Regions from separate parts of the Tatumella sp. UCD-D_suzukii genome, predicted to be linked through region 3. Evidence: predicted binding sites of a transcription regulator. Region 3 holds the regulator's gene; each other region holds the start of a gene.
What was found. The regulator PhoB, encoded in region 3, activates phosphate uptake and scavenging genes when phosphate is short. The targets are predictions, from matches to a motif close to CTGTCATAAAACTGNCNNAT.
Positions count from the first base shown of each region.

Region 1: the regulator PhoB is predicted to act here: its motif matches at 1,553-1,572, upstream of pitA (inorganic phosphate transporter PitA).
Region 2: the regulator PhoB is predicted to act here: its motif matches at 2,305-2,324, upstream of opgB (phosphatidylglycerol--membrane-oligosaccharide glycerophosphotransferase).

Region 1 covers NZ_JFJX01000072.1:54,740-58,008, reverse strand. The annotation lists gene CG67_RS16845 (hypothetical protein) at 1-139, shown strand, start outside; gene CG67_RS16840 (NAD(P)/FAD-dependent oxidoreductase) at 287-1,474, opposite strand; gene pitA (inorganic phosphate transporter PitA) at 1,708-3,195, shown strand.
Region 2 covers NZ_JFJX01000001.1:241,181-244,449, forward strand. The annotation lists gene opgB (phosphatidylglycerol--membrane-oligosaccharide glycerophosphotransferase) at 1-2,099, opposite strand, end outside; gene CG67_RS01165 (MFS transporter) at 2,739-3,269, shown strand, end outside.
Region 3 covers NZ_JFJX01000049.1:59,661-62,929, reverse strand. The annotation lists gene sbcD (exonuclease subunit SbcD) at 1-600, opposite strand, end outside; gene phoB (phosphate response regulator transcription factor PhoB) at 794-1,483, shown strand; gene phoR (phosphate regulon sensor histidine kinase PhoR) at 1,498-2,814, shown strand; gene CG67_RS08430 (cobalamin-independent methionine synthase II family protein) at 3,036-3,269, shown strand, end outside.

The DNA of each region.
Region 1 (3,269 bases), on a different contig from region 3:
CATTTCTTCGTCCCTCGGGACTGACGGCCCGCTAGTGACTATCCGAAAAGGCAAACATTACATTTTTTGTATGCTGAAAGGTGCCGGTAGCGGTTCAGACCAGAATGTGGCGACGTCGAAATGTTATGCCATGAACTGATATTCCCGGCATGAACAACCCTGTCTTGCTGAAGGCCTCTCCGATACCAGAAGTCAGGCCTGAACGGAGGTTAGCAGACCTTCACTGACGGGCCGCAAACCGGCACAGTGAAGGTCTGATTGCATCACGCGTTACGTTATGCGTTGCTTACAACGCCGCAGCACAGGCGGCAGCAGAACTCCAGGCCCACTGGAAATTATATCCGCCCAGCCAGCCGGTCACATCCACAACTTCCCCGATAAAAAAGAGCCCCGGCACATCACGGGCTTCCATGGTTCGCGAGGAAAGCTGGTCGGTATCGACACCTCCCAGGGTGACTTCCGCGGTGCGATAACCTTCGGTACCGTTCGGCTGCACCGTCCAGCGGTTCAGTTGCCCGACCAGCTGTTGTTGTTGTTTGCTATTCAGCTGTTTGAGTGTCAGGTCAGGCACCACCTCCTGTTGCTGCAGTACCTCGGTCAGCCGTTTCGGCAGCAGTTTTGCCAGACAATTCTTCAGGCTCAGGTTCGGGTGCGTTTCACGTTGCCGGTTCAGGAAGTCATCCAGCGGCGTTTCTGGCACCAGATCAATCTCTAAGGCTTCTCCCGGCTGCCAGTAACTGGAAATCTGCAGCATGGACGGGCCTGAAAGGCCACGGTGGGTAAACAGCATCGCTTCTTTAAACTGCTTTCCACCACTCGCCGTCACCGTCACCGGCACGGCCACCCCGGACAGGGGCTGGAGCTGTTCCAGCAATGGCTTATGCAAGGTAAAGGGGACCAGTGCTGCCCGTGTCGGTAGTACCCGTAACCCGAACTGTGCGGCAAGTTTGTAACCGAAAGGAGTGGCCCCCAGACCCGGCATGGATAGCCCTCCGGAAGCGATAACAAGTTTGCGGGTACTTACATCCATTCCGTTAAGCTGTAACCGGTACTCCCCGTCGGACGTCCGTTCGGTCTGCAGGATCTCTGTCCGCAGGCGCAGGGTAACATTACCCGCCTCACATTCCGCCAGCAGCATATCGACTATCTGTTGTGCCGAGTCATCACAAAATAACTGGCCGAGTGTTTTTTCATGCCACGCGATACCATACCGATCCACCAGCTCAATAAAATCCCACTGTGTATAGCGAGCAAGTGCTGACTTACAAAAGTGAGGGTTTTGTGAAAGGTACGCACCGGGTTCGGTATACAGATTGGTAAAATTACAACGGCCGCCCCCGGACATAAGGATTTTGCGTCCCGCTTTCTTACCATTATCAAGCACCAGAACATTAAGGCCACGCTGTCCGGCCTGAGCGGCACAAAACAGGCCTGCGGCCCCCGCTCCGACGATGATGACGTCAAACTTTTCCATGCTTCCCCCGGCTAAAAACGGCTGATTGTAAAGAGATGGTGTTACGGACTCCAGAATGAAAATTTCTTATATGGCAGGCTTTAACATAACTGACTAATTTAAAAGATTTTTTATAAATTAATTTTCCCTTAATCTGGCCACTGGCGGAAAAAAAGCGATATTTTCCTTCCCTGAACGCACCTCTCTCGCTGATAATGCGCCAGGTTCATGTCCTCAAAAAATGGCGTAACGTTATGCTACATCTTTTTGCTGGTATCGATTTAAGTACTGGCCTGCTACTGGTAGTGGCCCTGTTGTTTGTTTTGTTCTACGAAGCAATCAACGGGTTTCATGATACCGCTAATGCAGTTGCAACGGTAATTTATACCCGCGCAATGCGTGCGCAGCTTGCTGTCGCAATGGCGGGGATCTTTAACTTCTTAGGGGTTCTGTTAGGCGGACTCAGCGTAGCTTATGCTATCGTCCATATGCTGCCGACCGACCTGTTGCTTAACGTGGGTTCTGCTCACGGGCTGGCCATGGTCTTTTCCATGTTGCTGGCAGCAATCATCTGGAACCTCGGTACCTGGTATTTCGGTTTACCCGCATCCAGTTCGCATACACTTATCGGGGCTATTATCGGTATAGCACTGACGAATGCGTTAACCACCGGTACATCGCTGGTTGAAGCACTCAATATCCCGAAAGTGATCAACATCTTTATGTCACTGATCCTGTCACCGATTGTCGGTATGGTATTAGCGGGTTTATTGATCTTCCTGCTGCGTAAGTACTGGAGCGGTACGCGTAAGCGCTCCCGCATCCACATGACACCGGCAGAACGTGAGAAGATTGACGGTAAGAAAAAGCCTCCTTTCTGGACCCGGATTGCGCTGATCGTCTCGGCGATCGGAGTCAGTTACTCCCATGGCGCTAACGATGGTCAGAAGGGTATCGGCCTGATTATGCTGGTGCTTATCGGGGTTGCCCCGGCCGGATTTGTGGTGAATATGGGTGCCTCAGGCTACGATATTACCCGTACCCGGGATGCCGTTGACCATCTGGAGCAATACTACCAGCAGAACAGCCAGTCGTTGCAAACCATTATTGCACCGGCGCTGACGCCTGCCGCGATGAGTACACCGGTTGAAGAATTCCACTGCAGCAACGAACGTGCGCTGGAAGCGGTCGCTCATGCCCGCGGTATGCTGACTAACCTGACCAGCTATGATCAGCTCACCCCGGACAACCGTGCGCAGTTGCGTCGCTTACTGCTGTGTATCTCTGATACGGCAGATAAAGTGGCAAAACTACCACAGACCAGCGCGCAAAATCAGCGTTACCTGGGTGACCTGCGTCATGACCTGCTGGGCACTATCGAATATGCCCCGGTCTGGATCATTGTTGCCGTTGCTCTGGCGCTCTCTGCCGGAACCATGGTGGGCTGGCGTCGCGTGGCCACAACTATCGGTGAAAAAATCGGTAAGAAAGGCATGACTTATGCTCAGGGGATGTCTGCTCAGGTGACTGCCGCAGCCTCCATCGGGATTGCCAGTTATACCGGAATGCCGGTCTCCACCACGCATATCCTGTCATCTTCGGTGGCCGGAACCATGCTGGTTGATGGCGGTGGTCTGCAAAGTAAAACGATCAAGAACATTGCGATGGCCTGGATTTTAACCCTGCCGGTCTCTGTTCTGTTATCCGCATCGTTATACTGGATTGCCTTGCAGATTATCTGATGCCCTTGTCCTGAAAGAAAAGGCTGCCCACGGGCAGCCTTTTTTATGCGTTTTGCGTAGCCATCAGGCTATGA
Region 2 (3,269 bases), on a different contig from region 3:
CCGACCGTCACCCGCACAGGCTTGCCGATATTCGGGCCAAAACCTTTGGCAGTGATCCGCAGCGTGAAGGCCGCCGGCAGAGGCGCTTTATAGGTCAGCGTTACGGCTGGTGCAAGATTCGCATTGGACCAGCGGCCCCAGCCCTCATTGCGGGACAGACCGCTAAAGGATTCGACCGATTCCGGCGCACCGGGCAGGTTGAACAGATAGACTGCCGAAGGGTACCGGATAGTGTTGTCCGGCATTTTCAGCAGGGATAGGGCTTGCTGATAGTGGTCTGCCGAAGAAAGGGTGGGCGGGAAGATGACTTTGCCCTGGTAGAGACCGGCCCCGAGTTCGGTGACTTCCGGCGTGCCCCCTAACTGACCGTGGGTATAACAAAGCGCATCAGTCAATGCCAGCGACGGCGCCCACAGACGGCCGGCTTTATAACATTTATCGACCCAGACGAATTTATCCCCGGCGGCAAACCGGCTGAGCCGCGCAGAAAGAGTTTCGGCATAGACGCCTTCAGGAATAGGTTCGACTTTATCAGCATCGACTTTAATCAGCACCGGCAACCGGAAGGTGGAGCCGGAAAAACTCAGGGTATTTTTCTGCGGATCGACAGTGAAGTGATCTATTTTTCGGGGAAAGTTCCAGAGCTGAATAATGTCCGGTTTCCACTGCAGAACTTTCTGCGACAGGTTATCAAACACCTGTGACAGAGAGGTACCGGAAAGGGTACTGCGTCCCAGACCAATAAAATTATCGCCGCCAAGGATATCCAGGACGGTTGCACCGTTATCCATGGTGTTACGTTTGCTGTTCAGGGTAACGGTTTCGGGCTTATCCCCGCGAATAATAAAAAAGGTATCGTGGCGCGGATAGCGGGTCAGATAACGGTATGCCGTATTGTTCATCGCCAGATGATCTGAGCCGACAACAATTACCGTATTTTTAAAGCCAGGTGACTGCTTTATCCGCTCAATCAGTCGCGCGATATGTTCCTGAGAACAGGCCACGGCACTGAAAGAAAGATTATTTTTTCCCTCGTACGGATAGCTTTTTCGCTGGCAAGAGGCAGAGATAAAGCCATCCGGGTGATGGGTGTCTACGGTCAGCGCAAACAGAGCGAAGCGTTGGTTTTGTGCCGACAGTTGCTGGTACTTATCGAAAACTTTATCCAGAACTGTATCGTCATAAAATCCCCAGTTATTCCTGTACCCGGGGTTTGCTACCTGGGTTTTCAGTTCTTCTGACCCTTCCATATGTTGCGGCTCAAACCCGTGGGAACGCAGGAAGATATCTTTTCCTCCAAAGCGTAAATCGGCCCCCTGAATAAACCAGTTCTGGTATCCGGAGTTTTTCAGAATATCGCCAAGGCAGATATTTTGCGGATAAAAACTGGAAAGAGAAGACGAAGCATTCCCCTCAAACGGAGCAAACAGGGGGATCCCGCATTGCGAAGCCACCATACCGGCGATGGTATAGTCGGTACCGGGTAATTGTTCAGTCGACGTAAAATCGATACCTGACTGCATCTGCTGCATCAGTTCCGGAGCGAGGTTCGGGAAGGCTTGCTGATTAAAGTAGGTTCTTTCCAGGCTTTCCGCATAAATATAAACCAGATTCAGGTGAGGTTTTTTAATCTTGCTATCGGGGACTTTATAATAGTCATCAAAATCAGACCCTTCCTGAAATGAATGCGAGGCGACGAGCGATTTTATTTGCTGGTAAGCCGGGCTGGTATTAATAGAAAGACCGGCCAGCAGACAGGCAAAAATACTCCAGCCAGCATGGTGCTTATTTTTATTCCGCAGAATACGGGTCAGTACCAGAAAGAGGAGTGCTGTCACGAGGATTAATGCGGATGCCGGTAATAGATAGCGGGCGGTACCGGCCCCGGTCAGGTTATTTGTGACGGTATAAAGAACGGCTTCGGTAATTCCGTTACCGGTAAAGTAATTACTGGCAAATAACGTCGCATTCAGTAGAAGAAAGCTCATTAACAACAGAGTAATAATAACAAACCAGAGCCGGTGACGACCGGCTTTACGGGCATAGATCACGACCGAGGCCGCAAAGAATCCTGTTGAAATAAGCTCTGATACCAAAATGCTCTCCTGCAAAGAGTAGGTTACCGCCCTGACCTGAAGACCGGACACCGGCGTATACCGGACGGATGTTGCAGATTTTTATGCCTGGCAATGTGCTGTTTCGCCGGGGATAAGAACCCTGTTTTTTGTTTATTCGAAAATTTTTTGAACCAGATCGCGAAGTTGAGATAAAAATATCTTTTTCGTTCGGTACTATCGCGGAAGGGTGTCATATTACTGACACATCTTTACGCTAATTTTCTCTGCCGTGCAGGGAAGCTATTGCATTCATTGCACACTAAAAATGTGATTTTAATCTCAATAACTGAACGATTAATTCATTTAAACAGCAAGACTTCTGTTGATTATAAAACACAATGGATTTTCTGTGCGTTTTTTCTTGATTTATCTACGCGCGTAGATAAAATCCTTGCCGAAAAACGCCCACAAAAAAATCGCTGTAATCCGGCCATTCAGTTGCTCTTGTAACATTTAAATGATTAGTCATCTAAGACTGGCAAAAATGACAAGCGAATATTCCGACACCAGGGAATTTCTTCTGATCTCCGTATGCCGGAGAAATATTGCTAACTGTGGGCGTTTTTCACTCAGTGCCACAGTAAGTCCCTTTCTGACCCAAACGACAGGGAGTACTCCGTGATGGCACATCCCCCCGGACATCCAACCTCTCATCCTTCGCTGACCCTGACAGAAGAGAGTGAAGCACGCCGTGATTTCAGGCGGGCGACGTTTTCCTGTTGGCTTGGCACCGCGATGGAATATGCTGACTTCGCACTCTACGGTTTAGCCGCCGGAATTATCTTCGGCGATGTTTTTTTCCCCGAAGTCACACCCGCCATGGCGTTACTGTCCAGTTTCGCGACCTGGTCGGTGGGCTTTATTGCCAGGCCCATCGGGGCACTTTTCTTCGGCTGGCTGGGGGATCGTCACGGACGTAAGTCAGTGATGGTGATCACCATCCTGCTGATGGGATTGTCCACCATGCTGATAGGTCTTATCCCGGATTACCGGACTATCGGCCTCTGGGCCCCGGCCTGCCTGGTGGTATTGCGTTTCACTCAGGGGTTCGGTGCCGGGGCTGAGTTATCCGGCGGGACGGTGATGCTGGGAGAATATGCCCCGCCTGCGCGGCGTGGACTGGTCGCATCCGTCATCGCCCTGGGTTCCAAC
Region 3 (3,269 bases):
GCTTTTACTGACCCCCAGGGCAGTCAGATGACCGGTCGCTATGATCGGCAGTGACGGGTCACCCAGCGTCTCGCGAAGCCGCAGGGCGGCCTGATAACAGTGCCGGTAATGGTCTGCAATGGCCTGCAGCAGATTTTGCTGTTTTTGCTGACTGTCCAGCCCGGCCTGGCTGAGCTGGATATCCCGCGGACGTAAATACGGGATAGCACATAAAATGGCGGCAGGCAGATCCTGAGCATCTTTCAGCACCACCAACTGATCTTCGCCGTCAGGGCTGGCACTGGCGATCACCCGGGTATTCAGACAGGCCAGCAGTTCCCGTGATTCGTTCAGCATCGCGACAGAGTCATGGTTTCCCGCCAGGATCACCAGCCGGCAACCGGTTTTTTGCAGCTCAACCACAAAATGATTATACATTTCCCGGGCATAACTGGGCGGGGAACCGGTATCAAAAATATCTCCGGCAACAATCAGGGCATTGACCTGATGCAGAGTGATCTGCGCGAGAAGCCAGTCGAGGAAAGCCTGATGTTCCCGCGCCCGGCTACGGGAATAAAAAAACTGGCCCAGATGCCAGTCGGAGGTATGGATAATTTTCATGATGCTCCCGAAATTGCCTGCTGCCCGTAGTATACCTGCAGACGGTGCAGGGATAAAAAAGTATCTCTGCACCGGTACCCGCCGGGGAAGCCGGCAAAAATATCCCTGACATTCCTTCATAAATCTGTCATAAAACTGTCTCATAATGTGCCGCGTATACCGGAAGAATCCGGAAATATCCTCTGGAGAAACAATGGCTAAACGCATTCTTGTCGTGGAAGATGAAGCTCCAATCCGTGAAATGTTATGTTTTGTGCTGGAGCAGAATGGTTACCATCCCATCGAAGCCGAAGATTATGACAGCGCGGTGAAGCAACTGATTGAACCCTGGCCCGATCTGATCCTGCTTGACTGGATGCTCCCGGGGGGCAGTGGTATTCAATTGATTAAATATATTAAAAAAGAAGCCATGACCCGTGATATTCCGGTGGTGATGCTGACGGCCCGCGGAGAAGAGGAAGATCGTGTCCGTGGTCTGGATGCGGGGGCTGATGACTATATTACTAAGCCTTTTTCTCCCCGGGAGCTGATTGCCAGGATCAAAGCAGTGATCCGTCGTATTTCTCCGATGGCCGATGATGAACTTATCGATATTCAGGGGCTGACATTAGACCCGACCTCTCATCGGGTGATGGCCGGCGAAACCCCGCTGGATATGGGGCCGACAGAATATAAACTCCTGCACTTTTTTATGACCCATCCCGAACGTGTTTACAGTCGTGAGCAATTACTGAATCACGTCTGGGGAACGAATGTTTACGTGGAAGACAGGACCGTGGATGTGCATATCCGCCGGTTGCGTAAAGCGCTTGAAATCAGTGGTCATGAACGTATGGTTCAGACTGTCCGCGGCACCGGTTACCGGTTTTCAGCCCGTTTCTGACAGGAGTGTGACTTTTGCTGGATAAACTTTCGTGGCGTACCCTGTTGTCAGAATTCTTTCTTGTCTGCGTTGCAGGGGGCATTGTCGGCCTGGTGAGCGGGTATCCGGGCGGGTGTCTGTTTCTGGCCGTCGCCCTTTTACTGTTCTGGCATTTCTTTCAACTGATGCGCCTGTCCCATTGGTTGTGGGTGGATAAAAGTATGACCCCCCCGACCGGTAAGGGGAGCTGGGAACCGCTGTTTCACGGTCTGTATCTGATGCAGGCACGTAACCGCCACCGTCGCCGTGAACTGCGAAGCCTGATCAAACGCTTCCGAAGTGGCGCTGAGTCGCTGCCGGATGCGCTGGTGCTGACCACCGAAGAGGGGAATATCTTCTGGTGTAACGGGCTGGCTCAGGAATATCTGGGGCTGCGCTGGCCGGAAGACAGCGGACAAAATATTCTTAATCTGCTGCGCTACCCCGAATTCAGTCGTTATTTACAGACTGCCGATTTTGAAAAACCTCTGACGCAGTTACTGAATAATGGCCGTCATATGGAGTTCAGAATTGTGCCTTATACTGAAGGCCAATGGATGATCAGTGCAAGGGATATGACGCAGATGCGCCAGCTCGAAAATATGCGCCGGCACTTTTTTGCCAATGTCAGCCATGAATTACGTACTCCGCTCACTGTGCTTCAGGGCTATCTGGAAATGATGGAAGATGACCAGATGAATGCGCCGTTGCGGATGAAAGCGGTAGGTACCATGCAGGAGCAGTCGCGGCGTATGGAGGGGCTTATCAGGCAACTGATGACCCTGACCCGGATAGAAGCTGCCCCTGCGATGAATATCCGGGAGGTCGTTGATGTACCGGGAATGCTGTCGATGCTGCAACAGGAAGCCGACAGTCTGAAACATCCGGGGCAGGTGGTCAGTTTCTCGGTGGACAGCGACCTGCGGGTGTATGGTAATGATGAACAGTTGCGCAGCGCAATTTCTAACCTGGTTTACAATGCACTCAGTCATACTCCGGAAAATACCCGCATTGATATCGTCTGGCAGCGGGATGCGCAGGGCGCGCTTTTTTCGGTGACCGATAATGGCCCGGGGATCGCCGCTGAGCATATTCCTCATCTGACCGAGCGCTTTTACCGGGTGGATAAGGCCCGTTCCCGGCAGACCGGGGGCAGTGGCCTGGGCCTGGCGATTGTGAAGCATGCGCTGGGGCATCATGGCAGCCGGTTATCGGTTTCCAGTATTCCCGGAAAGGCGACCTGCTTTAGTTTTCAGCTTGCCTCCCGTCTGATTGTCGGCAAAGAAAGCCGTACTGATATATCGACGTCCTGATGACTTCCCCGGGGCGCGGTGTCTGCGTCCCGTCTCTTCTGTCATGTTCTCTCCGGGAAAATGAACTTTCCTGAAGTCACCAATGAAAAAAATTCATCTATACTGAAATTTCATCAATTGATGAGGAATTTTCCTCATGTCATGCTACAGAAAGACATTTAGCCGTCCGGATGGCTTTTTACTACCAGTGGCCGGAACGGTAGCGGACCCGGAGAATAACAATGCAAAGAGAACACGCCCCATTTCGTGCAGAGACTGTTGGTAGTTTTTTACGCCCTGAATCCATTAAACAGGCTCGTTCAGAATTTGCGAACGGTACACTGGGCGCAGAAGAACTCAGAGAAATTGAAAATGCCGCCATCCTTGATGTGGTGGAGAAACAACGGGCAGCCGGTTTACAGGTCGTCACCGATGGTGAGTTTCGTCGTGCCTGGTGGCATTTTGACTTTTTTGAA